Regions from separate parts of the Polyangium mundeleinium genome, predicted to be linked through region 2. Evidence: riboswitches for the same ligand, from Rfam matches in the RefSeq annotation. Region 2 holds a riboswitch; the other holds the start of a gene.
What was found. A riboswitch is a leader RNA that binds a small molecule or an ion and turns the genes downstream of it on or off. The one in region 2 is predicted to bind cobalamin.

Region 1: it holds a riboswitch for cobalamin, as region 2 does, so the genes downstream of both, POL67_RS23945 (ribonucleoside-diphosphate reductase subunit alpha) here and POL67_RS20550 (hypothetical protein) in region 2, are expected to answer to the same signal.

What each region holds. Positions count from the first base shown of each region.
Region 1 covers NZ_JAQNDO010000001.1:6,023,885-6,033,069, reverse strand. Annotated here, with positions in the region: gene POL67_RS23955 (hypothetical protein) at 1-262, opposite strand, end outside; gene POL67_RS23950 (alpha/beta hydrolase) at 265-1,158, opposite strand; cobalamin riboswitch at 1,343-1,553, shown strand; gene POL67_RS23945 (ribonucleoside-diphosphate reductase subunit alpha) at 1,811-4,309, shown strand; gene POL67_RS23940 (ribonucleotide-diphosphate reductase subunit beta) at 4,306-5,328, shown strand; gene POL67_RS23935 (hypothetical protein) at 5,416-7,041, shown strand; gene POL67_RS23930 (NAD-dependent epimerase/dehydratase family protein) at 7,084-8,082, shown strand; gene POL67_RS23925 (hydroxyacid-oxoacid transhydrogenase) at 8,087-9,185, shown strand, end outside.
Region 2 covers NZ_JAQNDO010000001.1:5,137,633-5,146,817, reverse strand. Annotated here, with positions in the region: gene POL67_RS54260 (BamA/TamA family outer membrane protein) at 1-706, opposite strand, end outside; gene POL67_RS20560 (hypothetical protein) at 718-1,356, opposite strand; gene POL67_RS20555 (FHA domain-containing serine/threonine-protein kinase) at 1,392-3,080, opposite strand; cobalamin riboswitch at 3,515-3,670, shown strand; gene POL67_RS20550 (hypothetical protein) at 3,839-5,041, shown strand; gene POL67_RS20545 (hypothetical protein) at 5,194-5,814, shown strand; gene POL67_RS20540 (serine/threonine protein kinase) at 5,943-7,658, shown strand; gene POL67_RS20535 (TonB-dependent receptor domain-containing protein) at 7,736-9,185, shown strand, end outside.

The DNA of each region.
Region 1 (9,185 bases), 890 kb from region 2:
CGCCATTGTCCAGGGAGTGAACCTCGCCATACCCGAGCGTGACCATGCTGTAGCCGACGACGGGCGTGACGCCGACGCCGATCCGGAACGGGAAGGAGATGCCAGGGGTCGGACGAGGCTCGGGGGCCGGCGTCGCAGCACGCGCCGACGCGAGAGACGTCTCCGGCGCAGGGACGGCCTCCTCTGCCGCCAAGCGCCCGGCGCCGAGCAGGACGACCGTGGACGCCGCCACCCACGCGGGAAATGTTTTTCGAGTGCACATGGTCAGAGCCTCGTCGACAGCCAGTCGATGGCGCGGTTGCTCTCCTCGATCGCGTCGATACCGTGGCCGACGCCTTCCAGGAACTCGATCGAGACGTCTTGGCCCGCCCCTTCCGCGGCAGCACGGAACCCGCGCTGCGTCTGCGGCGGGACGATCGTGTCGGCGGTCCCTTGGAGGATGAGCGACGGGATCTTTGGCCCCGTCCGCAGGTAACTCGCCGGGTTTGCATCCGCAAACTGCGCCGCGTCGTCCGCCGTGCGGGCGCCGTCCGGAAGATCGAGCCAGCGGGTCATGTACGCCCTGACCCACCACTCCTCCGACGTGTCGTACACGGCAGCGAGGTCGTTCGCGCCGTAAAACGACACGACCGCCCGCACCGCGACGCTCTCTTCGTGGGGGCACCACGTGGGCTCGAACCTGGGCTCGTTCTGCGCATACCCCGCCATCATCGCGAGGTGCCCGCCGGCCGAGCCGCCCGCCGTGGCGACGCGGCCCGTGTCGATCTTGAAGGTCTCGGCATTGGCCGAAAGCCATCGAAGCGCGCAACGCACATCTTCTATCTGCGCGGGCCAGGGGGAAAGCGCGCTGCCCTCGTCGTTGGATTCGTTCGCGAGCCGGTAATTGATCGAGACGCCCACGAAACCCCGGCTGGCTGCGTTCTCGATGGCGCCGCGGTATGTGCTCAGATCCCCGAACATCCAGCCGCCGCCGTGGATGAAGACGAGCGCGGGGAACGGGCCCGGCCCTTCCGGGACGCGGATGTCGAGCGTCAAGGGATGCTTGCCCTGGGGCGTCGGGGCTTCGGCGTACGTGATCTCTCCCTCCACAGGGGCCTGTGCGCAATGCATCAACCCCATCGCCATCAGGCCTACAGCTCCCTGCATTGCACGTGTCATGTCGACGCACCTCCTCCGTCGTGCCCTGGTGCACGCCACGGCGTCCAGGCTAGCACATCCTCGGGAGGGCCCCGCGCCGTGACCTCGGGGCCTCCCGGTCGACGGACGGCCTGAAGTTCACACGTACATTCAACGACTTGCGCATCGTCCCAACATCCCGGTTGACACCCTGCGTGATCCGACCATAGGGTGCGCCCGTGCTGGTGGTTGGGCGTCGGCCCGGCCTTCAAAAGGGAACCCGGTGAAACTCCGGGACTGCCCCGCAGCGGTAAACGAGAACGAAATTCGCCTCATGCACTGGGTCCTTCGGGTCCTGGGAAGCGGCGGAAAGTAGGAACCCGGCAATCGCCGAAGTGCTCGTGAGTCCGAAGACCTGCCCGCACCCGACACCGGGGAAACATCCGGCGTCGGTTTCGACCTGGGAGCCTCGTGGGAAGGCGGGAAGGTCCGAGCGGCGCACCCTCGTGCGCGCGTCCCGGTCTCGACCTGTCCCCTCGCGCTGGTGTTCCAGTCGTCCGCGGGGGCGAAGGTCGGTCCGAGGGCTCCAACGTTCCCAGCGCGGGCGCGCCTCGACTGGCTTCCTCTCTCGCGGGTTTCAACCCGAGCGGTCTGGTCCTGCTCGGAATCCCGAGGCCGGAGAGGAGGCAGCCTGGTGCAGAACGAAACGAGCCCGAACAACAACGGCGCGGCGCCGTTGCGGACGACCCCGCGGACGACGAGCTCGACGTCTGGCGAGACCTACACGCAAACGACCATGCGCGTGAAAAAGCGCAATGGTTCGAGCGAGCCAGTCGACGTCAACAAGATCGTACGCGCCGTGGGCCGATGCTGCATGGGGCTTTCGGACGTCGATGCCCTGCGCATCGCGACCAAGACCATCAGCGGCCTTTACGACGGCGCGACGACCCGCGAGCTCGATCAGCTCTCGATCCAGACGGCGGCCGGGCTCATCGTGGAGGAGCCGCAATACGCGCGGCTCGCGGCCCGGCTCCTCTCGACGTACATCGAGAAGGAAGTCCGCAATCAGGAGATCCATGCCTTTTCGCAGTCGATCGCCGCGGGGCATCGCCTCGGCCTCGTCAACGAACGCCTGCAAACGTTCGTCGCGGCGAATGCCCGCAAGCTGAACGACGCGCTCGTCCAGGAGCGTGATCGTGAGTTCGAGTATTTCGGCCTCCGGACGGTCTACGACCGCTACCTGCTCAAGCACCCCGCCTCGCGCCTCGTCCTCGAGACGCCGCAGCAGTTCTTCATGCGCATCGCGTGCGCCCTGTCGGAGACGGGGAAGGACGCGCTCGGGCTCTACCACCTGTTCTCGTCGCTCGAATACCTGCCGAGCTCGCCGACGCTCTTTAATGCAGGGACGCGCCACGAGCAGCTCTCGAGCTGCTTCCTCCTCGATTCCCCCGAGGATCACCTCGAGAACATCTACCGGAGTTACACCGACGTCGCGATGCTCTCGAAGTTCTCGGGCGGGATCGGGCTCGCGTACCACCGTGTCCGCTCGCGCGGCTCCCTCATCGAGAGCACGAATGGTCACTCCAATGGCATCGTGCCGTGGCTCAAGACGCTCGACGCGTCCGTCGCAGCCGTCAACCAGGGCGGCAAGCGCAAGGGCGCGTGCAGCGTCTATCTCGAACCGTGGCACGCGGACATCGAGGAGTTCCTCGAGCTGCGCGACAACACCGGCGACGAGGCGAGCCGTACGCACAACTTGAACCTCGCCAACTGGGTCCCGGATCTCTTCATGAAGCGCGTCGAGGCCGACGCGAACTGGAGCCTCTTCGACCCGAAGACCGTGCCGGACCTCCCCGATCTCTACGGCGAAGCCTTCGAGCGCCGCTACGAGGAGGTCGAACGAGCAGGCTTGGCGCTCAAGACCGTCAAGGCGCGTCACCTCTATGCGCGCATGATGCGCACGCTCGCGCAGACCGGGAACGGGTGGATGACGTTCAAGGACAAGTCGAACCGCGCCTGCAACCAGACGGCCCTCCCGGGGCGCGTCGTGCACCTCTCGAACCTCTGCACCGAGATCATCGAGGTGACCTCGAAGGACGAGGCGGCCGTCTGCAACCTCGGCTCGATCAACCTCGCGCGACACACGATCGTGGTCGACGGCCGCATCGTGGGATTCGATTTCGACAAATTGGCCCGCACCGTGAGGACCGCGGTCCGGCAGCTCGACCGCGTCATCGACCTCAATTACTACCCCATCGCCATCACGCGGGCGTCGAACCTGCGCTGGCGACCGATCGGGCTCGGTCTCATGGGGCTTCAGGATGTCTTCTTTCAGATGCGTCTCGCGTTCGACGCGCCCGAGGCCCGCGCGCTCTCGAAGCAAATCTCGGAGGAGGTCTATTTTCACGCGCTCACGGCGTCCGTCGAGCTCGCGGAGGAAAAGGGGCGTCACCCGGCATTCGAAGAGACCCGCGCCGCGCGGGGCGAGCTTCAGTTCGACGCGTGGGGCGTGACGCCGGACGACCTCGGGCGCTGGGAGCTCCTTCGCGCCCGGATGGTCGAGCAGGGCATGCGCAACTCGCTGCTCTGCGCCATTGCGCCGACCGCGACGATCGCCTCCATCGCCGGCTGCTACGAGTGCATCGAGCCGCAGGTGAGCAACCTCTTCAAACGGGAAACCCTCTCCGGCGACTTCCTCCAGGTGAACCGTTACCTCGCCCGCGAGCTCAAGGCGCTCGGGCTCTGGACGGAGGCCATGCGTTCGCGCCTCAAGCTCGCGGAGGGCTCCGTGCAGCGGTTCGACGAGCTGCCGGAGGAATTGCGCGCCATCTACCGCACGGCGTGGGAGATCCCGATGCGCTCGCTCATCGACATGGCTGCCGATCGTGGGGCCTTCATCGACCAGAGCCAATCGCTCAACCTCTTCATGGAGAGCCCCAACATCGGCCAGCTCTCGTCGATGTATTTCTACGCCTGGAAAAAAGGCCTGAAGACGACCTATTATCTGCGGTCGCGCCCCGCGACGCGCATCGCGAAGGCCACGGTCGAGGAGCCGAAATCGACATCGAGCGGAGAGGGCCATCCCGGCGGCACGCCCGGATGGACGCCGCCGCCTCCCCGCGCTGCGACGACGGACGACGCCGCCGTGGCGTGCTCCCTCGAAAACCCCGAGAGCTGCGAGGCCTGCCAATGAGCGCGGCGACCCGTCCCGCCCGCCTGCTCGACCCGGGCCTTTGCCTGACGCTGCGGCCGATGTCGTACCCGAAATTCTTCGAGATGTACCGCGCGGCCATCAAGAACACGTGGACCGTCGAGGAGGTCGATTTCTCGACCGACGTCGGCGACCTCAAGAAAAAGATGAGCGACGCCGAGCGGCACCTCGTGCAGCGCCTCGTCGCCTTCTTCGCGACGGGCGATTCCATCGTCGCGAACAACGTGGTCCTGAACCTGTACAAGCACATCAACGCGCCCGAGGCGCGGATGTACCTGTCGCGGCAGCTCTACGAAGAGGCGCTCCACGTGCAGTTCTATCTGACGCTCCTCGACACGTACGTCCCCGACCCGGAGGACCGCCACCGCGCGTTCGCCGCGGTCGAGAACATCCCCTCCATCCGGAAGAAGGCCGCGTTCTGCATGAAATGGCTCGACGCCACGCGAACGCTGGATCAGCTCGATTCGCGTGCGCAGCGGCGCGCCTTCCTCCTGAACCTCATCTGCTTTGCCGCTTGCATCGAGGGCCTCTTCTTCTTCGGCGCGTTTGCGTACGTGTATTTCCTTCGCTCCCGCGGGCTCCTCCACGGGCTCGCGGCGGGGACCAACTGGGTGTTCCGCGACGAGAGCGCGCACATGGCGTTCGCCTTCGAGGTGGTGAAGACGGTGCGGCGCGAGGAGCCGGAGCTCTTCGACGACGCGCTCTCCAGCGCGGTGAACGACATGATCGAGGAGGCCATCGACTGCGAGATGCAATTCGCCGAGGACCTGCTCGGCGACGGCATCGCCGGCATGTCGACGCGCGACGTCCGCCGTTACCTCGAATTCTGCGCTGATCAGCGCCTCGCGACGCTGGACCTCCCGAAGCGCTACAAAACAAAAAACCCGTTTTCGTTCATGGATCTCCAGGACGTGCAAGAGGTCACGAACTTCTTCGAGCGGCGCGTCTCGGCCTACCAGGTCGGCGTGTCCGGCGAGGTCGTGCTCGACGCCGCGTTCTGACCTTCCCCTGGCGTTCTCCGCCTCCGCCCGCGCCTTCGCCTCCCCCTTCCCGTCGCCCGCACGCGTGGTAGCATCGCGCTTCCTGTGATGCTCACCGAGAATCCCTTTCAGCGTCCCGAGACGGCGGCGATCGCCGGGGCCCTCGGCGGCGCGGCTGTGTTTCTCGTGGGAATGGTCGCCTGGGCGCTCGGGACCGCGTTTTCGGCGCGGCGCGAGGCGCAGGCGGCGCGGCGCGCGCTCGGCAAGGCGCGGGCCACGCTCGCGGGTCTCGAGCCGGAGACGAAGGTCACGCTCGAAGGCGTGCTCGAGGTCGTCGGCGAACCGGGAGCCCGGTTCGAGGACGGCGCGCCCGCCGCGGCGGCCACGGCCGCGGGCCCGTTTTGCGCGGCGAATGCGCGAGCGCCCCGGCTCCGCCTCGTGATGCGGGACGGGACGGTGGATCTGCGCGGGAGAACGCGGGTCGTGGCGGGATCACGCGAGGCGCGGGACGGCGCGCTCGACGTGCTGCCCAAGGAAACGGCGACGCGGATTCGCGCGGCGTGCGGGGCTCGTGATCCCCTCCCCGCAGGGCCGCTCCGCATGCGCTCGGTCGCGCACGGCGATCGGGTCGTCGTCGCGGGGAGGATCGTGCAGGCGGAGGAGGCGCCCGGGGCCGCGGGGTATCGCGAGCGCGGCGCGCCGTGGACGCTGGAGGCGCCGTCGTCTGCGGATCGAGCGTCCGAGGTCCTACGAATCGCGTTCGCGGGTTCGCCCGTGGTGTCCGGCGTGATGCGGGCGGCGTTCTCGCGATGGCGCCTGCGAAAGATCGCGCCGTTTGCCTTGCAGGTGGCAGCGTTTGGAGCTGCGCTCGGCGTCGGGAAGGCCACGTATGACGTGCACGTGCTCGCGGCGCGGGCCGACGCGCAGGCCGCGGCCGAGGCGAGGGCGCGGAAAAAGGCCGCGGCGCGGATCGGGCCTCCCGCGTACTGCAAGGAGTTCGCGGATCAGTACGCGATCGCGATGGATCGCGCCTCCACCTGCACACACGACAACGACTGCCGCACCACGTTGCGCGGCGAGCAATGGTACGACCTCGACGGCTGCTTCCGGTTCGAGAATCGACACGCCTCGACCGAGGACGCGGATCGCATCGCGCGTGAGTGGCTCGAAGCAAAGTGCGTTTCGACGTACGAGGTGTGCAGCGCGCAGCCCTCCCCGATGTGCCGGCGGGGCCACTGCGTCGAGCGCCCGCCGAGCGGCGTGCCCGAGACCTGGGTCCGGCAAACCTTCGCGCGGCAATTCACGTTCTTCGCGCCGCCCGACGTCGAGGTCTCCAGCAAAAACGGCCTCTCCTGTGGCCCGGGCGCGATCCTCCACCTCGACCGGCATGATGTCAGCGCGCATTTCCTCCTCGATCGAGAGAGCGCGCGCCCCGACCCCGACCTCGTCACCGCCGACGTGCGCCCTCCTTTGCCTGTTCGAATCGGCAGGTACCACGCGGTCGCGCAGTGGATGGATCCGGCCCATATCTACGCGACGGGCGAGGGATTCACGCAAGCCTTCGCCGTCCACTTCTCCGAGGAAGAGGCCGTCTGCCCGCCGTTTTGCCTCCCGAGCTTGGGGAGCTTTGGCGGCGGCGTCGATGTCGGGTATCTGCACTTCACGGCCCGCTGCCGGACCGACGCGGCGTGCGAGGAGGCCTTCAAGATCCTGCAGACGCTCACGCTCCTCTGATCGGCTCTTGCCGCCCCGCGCCAGTTGAGGCAAAGCGGCGACGTGGAAGAGCTCGGAATTTCAACCGGAAAAGTCCTCCTCACGGGCGCGAGTGGCTTCATCGGGGGGCGCTTGCAAGGCGCGCTCGCCTCGCGCGGCGTGGACGTCGTCTCCTTGCGGCGGCGCGGCTCGCCTCCGGCGAAGCAGGGGCGCTCGGTCGAGGTCGAGTACGACGATCGCGCGGGCCTCGAACGCTTGTTCGGCGAGGAGAAGCCGGACTACGTGCTGCACGTCGCGGGCGCGACGAAGGGCGTCGCGTACGCCGACTTCCAGCGCGCGAACGTGATGCCCACGGAGAACCTGCTCGAAGCGCTGCGCAAGAAGCACCCCGAGGTGCGCCGCTTCGTCCTCGTCAGCTCGCTCGCGAGTTACGGCCCTTCGAGCGCGGCGCGCCCGCACATCGAGACGGACGCGCCACGCCCCATCGAGTTCTACGGGCAAAGCAAGCTCGAAGCCGAGCGTGTGGTCGAGCGCGCGGGCGACGTGATCCCCTGGACCGTGCTGCGGCCCGGCGGCGTGTACGGCCCGGGCGACGTCGACTACTTCAACCTGTTCCGCGAGGTCGAGCGCGGCCGGAACGTCTTCTTCGGCAACAAGAAGCGCTGGTTCTCGGGCATCTACGTCGACGACCTCGTCGCGGCGACGCTCGTCGCGTCCGCGCACGACGGCGCGAAGGGCCGCGCGTTTTTCGTGTGCGACAACGACCCCGTCACCTGGGAGCGGTTCCAGGGGGCGATCGTCGAGGCGAGCGGCCGGCGCGTGCTCACCATGGATCTGCCGGAGATGCTCGTCGACGTGGCGGCGTTCGGCGGCGAGATCGCGACGCGGTTCGACAAGAAGCCGCGCCTCTTCAACCGGCAGAAGGCGAAGATGGGCGCGCAGGAGGCGTGGACGTGCAAGAGCGACGCGCTGCGCGAGGCGACGGGCTGGCGCTCGAAGGTCGAGGTCCAGGAAGGCGTGCGCCTCGCGCTCGAATGGTACCGCCGCGAGAAATGGATCTGAGGCGATGGGGTATTGCCTCGGTTATGCGCTGATCGAGGGCGGCGACGCGGCGTTCTCGATGGACGCGTCGGCTGTCACGTTCGGACCGGGCGCGCTCGCGGAGGTCGGCGAGGAGGCCGCAGCGCTCGGCCTGCGTCGCGTCGCGCTCTTCACGGATGCGCGGCTCGCAGAGCTCGCGCCCGTCGCGGAGGCGCGTCGCTCGCTCGGGCGCGCGGGCGTGGACGTCGTGGTGTACGACACGGTGCACGTCGAGCCGACGGATCGTTCGTTCGCCGAGGCGGCGCGGTTCGCCGCGGAAGGCCGGTTCGACGGGTACGTCTCGGTCGGCGGCGGATCGGTCATCGATACGTGCAAGGCCGCCTTGCTTTATGCGACCTACCCGGCCGATTTTTATGCGTACGTGAACCGCCCGATCGGCGAGGGCCGCGAGGTCCCGGGTCCCCTGCCCCCGCACATCGCTTGCCCGACGACGACCGGCACGGGCGCCGAATGCACGGGGATCGCGGTCTTCGACGACACGGGCCGCAAGGCGAAGACGGGCATTGCCTCCCGAAAACTCCGCCCGACCCGGGCGATCGTGGATCCATGGGCCACGCGGACGATGCCGAAGAGCGTGGTCGCGGCGAGCGGGTTCGACGTGGTGACGCACGCGCTCGAATCGTACACGGCGCGGCCCTATTCGACGCGGCCGCGGGCGCCGGAGGCGAGCAAGCGGCCGATGAGCCAGGGGGCGAACCCGTGGAGCGACATGGGCTGCAAGAGCGCGCTGGAGCTCGCGGGGCGTTACCTGCTCCGCGCCGTCTCCGATGCGGAGGACGAGGAGGCGCGCGAGGGAATGGCGTGGGCTGCGACGCTCGCGGGCATCGCGTTCGGCAATGCGGGCGTGCATTTGCCGCATGCGATGTCGTACGCGGTCTCGGGCCTGTGCCGCTCGTTCACGATGCCGGGATATCCCGAAGGCGAGCCGCTCGTGCCGCACGGGGTGTCGGTCGTGGTGAATGCGCCGGCGGTGTTCCGCGCGCTCGCGAAGACGAGCCCCGCGCGGCACCTGGACGCCGCGGCGCGGCTCGGCGCGGACGTACGCGGTGCGGGGCCGGAGGACG
Region 2 (9,185 bases):
TGGAGTAGAGGGGCTGGCCGTAGGTGAACGCGCCGAAGGAGCCCTCGGGGTTGCCGCTCTCGCGGTTCCAGACGACGTTGCCCTCGGCTCGGAGGAGGATGCGGCTGCCGCCGACGCGTGGGATCGAGTAGCGCGCGCCGAGCGCGTACGTCTCGGGCTGGAAGTACGCCTGCACGAGCGCGGAGTGGTGCGTGCCGAAGAGGTTCTCTTCGCTCGGCTGGACGAGCAGGTACTCGAGGCGGCCGGAGGCGAAGCGGTAGCCCAGGCCGACGCGCAGGCTCCAGACGTCCTTCGTGACGACGAGGAGCCGCACGCGATCGGACTTGCTGCCGCGCACCGCGAACACGAGCACGAGTGAGAACTGCGGGATGTTGCGGAGGTTTCGGCCCGTCTCGTCGGCGAGCTCCTGCTTGTACGGTTGCCCCGGCTCGAGGAGGACCTCGCGGCGGACGATGTACTTGCGCGTCGTGGCGTGGAAGATATTGACGAAGTTCGGGACCGGATCGCGCTGCTCGATGACGTCGAGCGTGATGACGTCGATGGCCTCGATGGTCTTGCCTTCGGGCGACTCGTCGATCGTCTTGCCCTGCGCCGTGAGGACCGCCTTGATGGTCTCGCGCTCGTACGGCGAGTACGCGGGCGGCGGCGCTTCGTCGCTCTCCTCGGCCGCCCCCGCGAGGGACGAGGAGAACGACGAAACGAGCAGGGTCGCGAGGACTAGAGCGAGAGCTTGTTGTCGGCCGGCGGATACGTCGCGACGACGTTCACCTTGTAGCGGACGTACTGGTGCGGGATCGTGGGCCAGTCGGGCTTCGGCATCGCGCGCTTGACGCAGCGGAGGAGTTCCTTCGCTTTGTCGCGCTTGATGCTCGACGACTTGCCGACGAAGAGGTTCGTCTTCTTCGTGCGGAAGTCCATCTCCAGCACGAAGCTCACGGTGGTTTGCGACTTTCCGGTGGGCGCGCACGCTGTGTTCTCGCGGATGGCACGGGCGAGGCCGTCCTCGAAGAAGGTAACGTGATCGCACCGCTCCGGTGGGGTCTTCCCGGGCCCCGGGTTCTCGCAACGAATCGTGGTGAACGAGGAGAGGGTGACCGGCGGCGGGCCCGCATCGACCACGAAGACCGGCGCACTCGCGTCCGTCGTGCCGGCGTCCGTGACGGCCGCGTCGGCCGAGGGGATCGAGTCGGGCCGCGGCCCGCGCCAGAGGTACAGAGGAACGGCGACGAGAATCATCCCCGCGACGAGCGCGAAGATGATCTGCATACGCACGGGCCGCTCGCCCCCGCCGCGACCGAGATAGCGGTACGGGGAGGGCTGCGACGGCGGGCTCGACGACAGCGGGGGCCTGATCATCGTCGGCCGAAGCTCTTCACCGGGAGATCACGGGGTTAGTCGAGGAGGGTCCGGGCCGGTCGACCCGGCTCGCCCTTGACGATGGTGGCGGTGAGCTCGAGCGAGTCTGGCAGCGTGCCTTGCACCTGGGAGAGGACTTGCTCGACGACGTGGCGGGCCTCTTCGAGCGAATGGCCGACCATCGACACCACGAACTTGAGCGGCCCGGTGCGGCCGGCGACGACGGGCGTGAGGCTCAGCATGAGCATCTCCGTCAGGTCGACGACGCGCTGGGCCGCCTTGCGCAGCGCGAGCATCTCGAGGATCGTCGGCCTCTCGCTCACCTGCCGGTTCGGGCCGCGCAGCTCGTAGCGCGCGACCTGCACGTTCACCTCGGCCCACTCAGCGAAGAGCCCGTCCTCGTCGATGGCCTTCATGAGGTGGTCGCGTACGAGCAGGCCCGTGAGGCCGTCACGCTTCGCGAGGTACTGGCGCGCGCGCTTGTGCGAGGGCGACTCGGGGCCGAAGCTGACGAGCTTCAGGCGGCACTCGCCGACCTGGACCTCGCCGTTGTGCATGAAGGTGATCTGGCTCTTGCGCTCGAAGCCGAACTCCGCGTAGCTGCCATTCGTGCTGCCGAGGTCCTCGATCGTCCACGAGCCCGACTGGCAACGGAGCAACGCGTGCTGGCCGCTCACCGTGGCCTCGGGGATCACGAGGTCCTGATCGGCGCGACGGCCGAGCGTCATGATCGGTTTGTCGAGGGGCAGGATCTGCCCGACGATCTCCGGCGCGTTGGTCGCGTACGTGATGAGTAGCGACTGCGCGCCGGGCGTGAACGCGGCGGTCTGGGCGCGGCCCGGCGGAGGCCCGGGTTCGAGGCGCTCGCGCGGGAGCTGGATCGGGCTCGTCGTGAGCTGCGTCGGGTTGAAGAACCGGAGGTGACGCGCCTGGGGGCGCATCGTCGGGTCTTCGTTCATGCCGCGGAAGATCTGCTTGACCTCGTCGGTCGCCAGGCCCGCGGGCACGTCGAACATGATCTGCTGGCGCATGGGCCGCGCGCGCGGCTTGTAACCAGGCTCGGGGACGCGGCAGGTCCACATCTCCCAGAGCGTGAGCACCATGGCGTAGACGTCGTCGTCGACGCTGGCGCCGCCGTTGCGCAGGCGCTCGGGCGACATGTAGTTCGGCGTGCCGCCGTCCGGCGGCGCCCCGGGGCGGCGCGCCGAGGCGCGGGCGCGCTCCTGCGCGAAGCCGAAGTCGAGGATGACGGTGCGGCCTTCGCTCACCATCACGTTGCCCGGCTTGAGATCGCCGTGCACGAGGCCTTGCGCGTGGATCGCCGCGAGGCCGCTGCACACCTCCGCCGCGATCTTCCGGAACTCGTCGGCGGTGTAGCCGCCTTGCGCTTTTTTCTTCCGGATGTGCGTGTGGAGGGTTTGTCCGGCGATCTTCTCCATCACGAGGATGGGCCCCCATAGGCTCGGGGCGAGATCGAAGACCTTGCAAACGTTGGGGTGGGCGACCGATCGCGCGAGCAAGAGCTCTTGCCGCAGCGCCTCGTCGTCGCCGGGCATGCGCGATTCCTCGCGCACGACCTTCAGCGCGACCTCTTGCTGCGTCGATCGGTCGAATGCGAGGAAGACCTCGCCCATGCCACCCTTGCCGAGGCTTAGTCGGATTTCATAGCGGTCGTTGATGACCGTTCCGGGAGTGATCGGGGGGGGAGGAGTTCTGTTGGTCACGACGAGAAGAGGGTCAGCCGCCTCGTTGCCCAGTGGGTCGGGACGGTGCTGGTTTCCCACAAGCGTCGTCCATCTCGGGCGAGAGCGCAACGAGTCCTTTTCAACAACGAGTACCTTCCCACGCGGACAAGCGTTTTCCGGGGTTTCGGGGTCGGTCCGGGCCCACCCCGCGGTCCGGGTGGCCCGTGGCCCCTCTCGTACGTACCCCCCTCCCCTCTCCTTTGTAGCCCCCCCGTGGCCGCCTCCCCACGCTCCCGAGGCCGTCGAGTGAGCGAGCGCTCCGGTCGATGAACCTCTTCTTGACTGCACGCTCGTTCATCGCCTACGCCGCCCCGTGCGGACCCCGGGATGCAAGTCGAGGGGCCCGCCGATCTCGAGCAGTGGGCGCGCGCGTGCGCCGAGCGAAGGCTCGCCGCACGCGCGCGCCGGACAACAGGGAAGCCGGTCCCATGCCGGCGCGGCCCCCGCCACTGTAACCGGGGACGAAGGCGGAAGAGCCACTGCGCGGAGAGCGCCTCGTCGGTGCGAGCCGAGGAGACGCGAACGCGTGGGAAGGTCCGCCCGAGGACGATCCGGGAGCCAGGAAACCTGCTGCGTCGAGGCCCGATCGCGGTCTCCGGGGTGGAGCATGCGGCGGGGGGGCCCTCGCGTCCGTGTCTCTCCGTCCATGCCCACGCCGGCGCCGCTCTTCGGCGGGATCGTTCGATCCCGCCCACGAGACCCGAGGGCGCGGGTGTGTCGCCCATGCGGAGACGAACATGAACGACGAATCGAAACGCTGGCAGAGCTCGCGGCTCGCGCTCGCCCTCGCGCTCGGCGCGAGCTTGATGATGGTCGCGTGCGGCGACGACGGCAACGGCAGCGGCGGCAACGGTGGCAACGGTGGCAGCGGCGGCGCGGGTGGGAACGGCGGCGCGGGTGGTGGTGGTGGCAGCGCGTGCCTCGACCCTTCGACGTACGCGGATCTTTTCACCGTGAAGGACGCAGGGTTCTGCGTCGTCGGGTTGTACGAGTCCGACGCGGTCGTCGGCGCGCCCTCGACGTGGGGGCGCCACGGCGGCCCGGTCGCGGTGAGCCCCGCGCCCGCGCCCGGCTCCGTGACGATCGAGCGCCTCACGCCGCCCGGCGGAGCGACGGGCAAGCTCACGATCACGACGAGCGACGTCGACACGAAGATCCCGGCGATGACGTTCCTTGGAGCTCAAGCGATCGATCTGCCGTTCTTCGACTGGACGGTCGTCTCGTACACGGCCTCCGATCTCACGGGCGAGATCGTCCTGCTCGACGGCACGACCGTCGCAGCGCGTTACCCGGTAAACGGGTTCTACGCGGGCGTCGGCGTGGGCGATGGGACGCTCGGGCGGCTGCTCTACACGGGGATCTCGCCCGTGAACGACGCCGCGACGAAGACGAACGCGCTCTACGCGGCGGACGCCTGCGGCACGGCAGCGTCGATGCCCCGGCTCGTGCCCGACGGCGACATGACGTGCGCCGCGCCGCTCGCGGTCGACACATTCGGCGTCGCGTCCGGCCCCATCGCCGCGGATCACGCGGGCAACGTTTTCGTGATCATGTCGGAGGCGAACGGCGATCAAGACGCGCGCGGGTACGCGGCGGAGAAGGTCGCGCGGGGCACGGGGCCCGCTGCCGGCGCGTCGCTCTTCACGCTGCCGGGATACGCGGGCAGCCTCGCTGCGATCGCGCCCGGCTCGGGTGACACCGGCGTGCTCGCGTTCCAGCCCGTCGATGGCACGACGTTCGACGCGCTCGACGTCGTCGCGCAGCGCTACCGTGTGGAGAACGGCGCCGTCGTCGCCGAGGGCACGCCCGGCGTGTTCCTCTCAGCGGCCACGCCCGGCGCGTCGCTCCCCTTCTTCACGGACGACCAGGATCGGCTGTGGGTGGCCGGGCAACGCGGCATGGACACCACGGTCCTCGCCGTCGTGGCCCGCGTTCCCTGATCCCCTGCGAATCCCGCGCAATGTGGTAGCCCGGGAGACCATGCGGCCGAACGCCGGCCGGGTGGTCTCTCGGCATCCGCACGTCGGGGGATGTATCTCCGCGACAGGGCGTGATAATCGAGGCATGACGGGGTGCCCCTATGGGAGGCGTCATGAACTTCCTCGAGCCCGACAGCGATCGCGTCGTCCGCGTGAGCACCGACGCCTTCCTCGAGGGAAGGCTACGCCCGGACGTGGCCGGTGATCGTGTCTTCGAGACGAAGAACAGCCGATATCGCATGGTCTCGGGCAAGCTCGTGGCCGCAACGTCGTCGCAGCTCGTGGGCTCGGAGCTCGTTGGGTGGCTCGTCGACGAGGAGTCCGACAAGGCGCGTGTCCTGCCGCGATGGTCGCCCGGCGCGCGCGCAGTCCTGCTCGTCAAGCGCCTCGGCCGGCACATCGTGGTCACCTCCGCGACGCTCATGATGGAGGTCGACGGCGTGCTCGTGGAGGGCTCGGATACGCGTCCGCTGGCCTCGGGCAAGGTGAGCACGCCTGCGATGCTCGCCGTGACTCCGCCTTCCGTGCAGGTTCCGGTGATCCCCAAGGCTGCGCCTATGCCGCGCGGGGTCGGGATGGAAATCACCATCCCCGACGCCGTCATGGCGGACGCGCCGCCCTCGGCGCCGCGGGCGCCCATCAACCCCTCGACGCCGCCGCCGGGCCCGGGCCCTGCGTCGGGGCAGGTCGTTCCCTCGACCCCCACGCCCCCCGGACGAACCTCGCTCGGCTGACCCACCGCGCCCCCTCTCACGGGGGGGCAAGTGGTCAGCGGAATTGACACAAGAGCGCGGCACCGGCAGACTTTCAGCGCACCCGAGCGTGCCTTTGGGGGCCGCCGCTCGCCGAGGATCCAAACCCGATGGCCCAGGTTCCACATATGGGCGCGTCCCGACAAGACCAGCAGGCGGAGGGCGTCGATGACCCGAAGGGGGCCGCGCCGGATCCCCTCATCGGGATGGCCATCGGCGGTCGCTTCAAGATCGTCGGCGTCATCGCCCGCGGCGGCATGGGCAAGGTGTACAGGGCCGAGCAAGCGCCGCTCGGACGCATCTGCGCCTTGAAGGTCCTCTCCCCGAAGTACGAGGGCGACCGCGATCCGGAGTTCCACAAGCGCTTCTTCCTCGAAGCGTCGATCGCCGCAAAGCTCACGCACCCGAACACCGTCACCGTGTTCGATTACGGGCAGAGCGACGACATCTATTACATCGCGATGGAGTTCGTCGACGGCAAGACGCTCCACCGCGTGCTGCGCGAGGAAGGCCCGTTCAGCGAGGGCCGCACCTGCCACATCGCCCGGCAGATCTGCCGCTCGCTGCGCGAGGCGCACCAGATCGGCGTCGTGCACCGGGATCTCAAGCCGGGCAACGTGCTCCTGGCGCAACACGGCGACGAACGGGACAACGTCAAGGTCCTCGACTTCGGCCTCGTCAAGGACGTGACCGGCGAGGCGGAGGATCTCACGCAGCAAGGCCTGTTCATGGGCTCGCCGAAGTACATGGCGCCCGAGCAGATCGTGGGCGCGGAGGTCTCGGCGCGCACCGACATCTACTCGCTCGGCGTGATGCTCTACGAGATGCTCTGCGGCAAGGTGCCCTTCGACAAGGGCCCCGGCGTCGGCACGCTGATGGCGCACGTGAACGACCTGCCGCCGCCGATGATCCATTACAACCCGAACCTCGTGATCTCCGAGGAGATGGAGGCGATCGTCCTCCGCTGTCTCGAGAAGGATCCGCAGCGTCGCTTCGGGAGCATGGACGAGCTGCTCTCTGCGCTGAAGCGTTGCGGCGGCGGCGCCGAGGAGATGATGACGGGGCCGTACCAGCCCTACGCGCACACGGGCGCATTCCGCGCGCGGCACCTCGACAGCCTCCCACCTGGCGACACGACGGGCCTCTCGGGCCCGATGCGCCGGCCCTCGGGTCCGCCCGGGGACAGCGGCCCTTCGACGTCGCTCTCGTCGCTCTCGCTCTCCGGCGCGCGCCCTGCGGCGCTTGGCTTCAGCAGCCCGAGCACGCTCGCCGATCCGCTCACGGCCTCGCAGCCGATGTCCCTGCCCGACCCCGACGCGCTCGGCGGCCAGAGCGGCAAGCGGCGCTTCATGTTGATCACGGGCGTGCTCGTGCTCGGCTTCGTGGGCATCATCATCACGCTCACGCAGACGCGCAGCTCCGGCGAGACGACGGCGGGGAGCGCCTCGCCCGCGACGACGCCGCCGCCCACGCCCACGCAGGCCGCGCCGCAGACGCCCGCGCGTCCCGGGGATCGCGTGGTGCACATCGAGAGTGATCCTTCCGGCGCGAGCGTCATGGAGGGGAACGAGACGCTCTGCGGGGGCACGCCTTGCGACGTGACGTTCCGCGGCGCCGGCGCTGCGGCCGACGTCGTGCACAGCCTCACGCTGTCGAAGAAGGGCTACCAGTCGAAGACCATCAAGGTCACGGTCGTCGAGGAGAAGGTAAAGGTCACGCTCGACGCCGCCGCGGGCACCGTGCGCACCGCGCCCGCCACGACGAAGACCGGCGGGAACAAGGATCCGAACTACAAGCCGGACCCTTACAAAGGCAATCCTTACTGACGCGCGCGCTCCGCCGAAATGGCGATGAGGGCGGGTGAATGCTCGTGTAGAGTGCGGTTTGCCCCCGAGGAACCGCCATGTCGTCCGAGCCCTCATCCGCCCACCGTGACGCGCCCTCTGCCTCCAAGGAACCACGACGCTCGCGCCCCACGCGCGTGCTCGTCGCGCTCGCCCTCGCCTGCGCCACGGCCCTCGCCGCGGGCCCCGCGATGGCCGACGCGCGCACCGAGGCGCGACGGCACTTCCGCGCGGGCATGGAGCTCATCAGCAAGGGCAACTACCCCGAGGGCATCAAGGAGCTCGAGCGTGCGCAGGAAATCCTCCCGCACCCGAACGTCCTCTTCAACATCGCGCGCGCGCACGCCGAGGCCGGCAACCTCGAGCAGGCCATCAACGCGTACAAGCAGTACGTCGCGTCCGATCCGCCCGACCGCGCCGAGTCCGCGCAGGTCCTGAAGCAGCTCGAAGAGAAGCTCGCCCTGCAGCGCGCCGAGCAATCCAAGACCACCGAGCCGCCGAAGACGAACGAGGGCGACACCAAACCCGGCGACACCAAGCCTGGCGAAGACAAGCCCGGCGATACCAAACCCGGCGACACCAAACCCGGCGATACCAAGCCCGGCGATACCAAGCCCGGCGACACCCCTGGTGATACGAAGCCCGGTGGCACCAAGCCCGGCGACGCGCAGGCGCAGGCCGACGTGAACAAGATCGTCGGCAAGGCGCGCGACGAGGACGTCTACCGCGAGACGGTCATCACGGCCTCGCGTGGCGCCCAGAGCCCGCTCGACTCGCCGAACTCCACGACCATCATCACGCGGCAGGACATCCGCCTCTCGGGCATCACGCGCATCCCCGAGCTCTTGCGTCGCGTGCCCGGCATGGACGTCATGCAAATCACGGGCGGCGACACGAACGTCTCGATGCGCGGCTTCAACAGCCGCCTCGCGAACAAGCTGCTCGTGCTCATCAACGGGCAGCGGCCCGCGTACCTCGACATCCTCGGCTCGACGTTCTGGGAGACGCTCTCGATCGACGTCGACCAGATCGAGCGCATCGAGGTCGTGCGGGGTCCGGGCTCCGCGCTCTACGGCGCCAACGCGTTCGCCGGCGTCGTCAACATCATCACGATCGCGCCGGGCGAGGGCCGCACGGGCTTCCGCGTGGGCTACGGCGACACGGGGCAGGGCTACGGCTCGGCGTGGGCCACGGGGCGCGACGGCGACCTCGGGTACCGCGCGTCGGTCGGCTACACGCGTTACCCGCGGTGGACGCGCGAGGTGCAGAACGGGCGCCAGGACATCCAGGTCTTCGATCCGAACCAGAACCTCGGCGCGGAGAACCTGCGCGTCGACATCCGCCTCGCGCAGCGCTTCAAGAACAACCGCGAGCTCCAGGTCGGCGGCGGCTTCGCGCGCAGCGACCTCGACGTCTACGGCATCGGCCCGTTCAACGACTACCGCGCCCGCTTCGACAACGCCGACATCACGGCGCTCTTCAAGACCGAAAACTTTTCCGCGCGCGTCT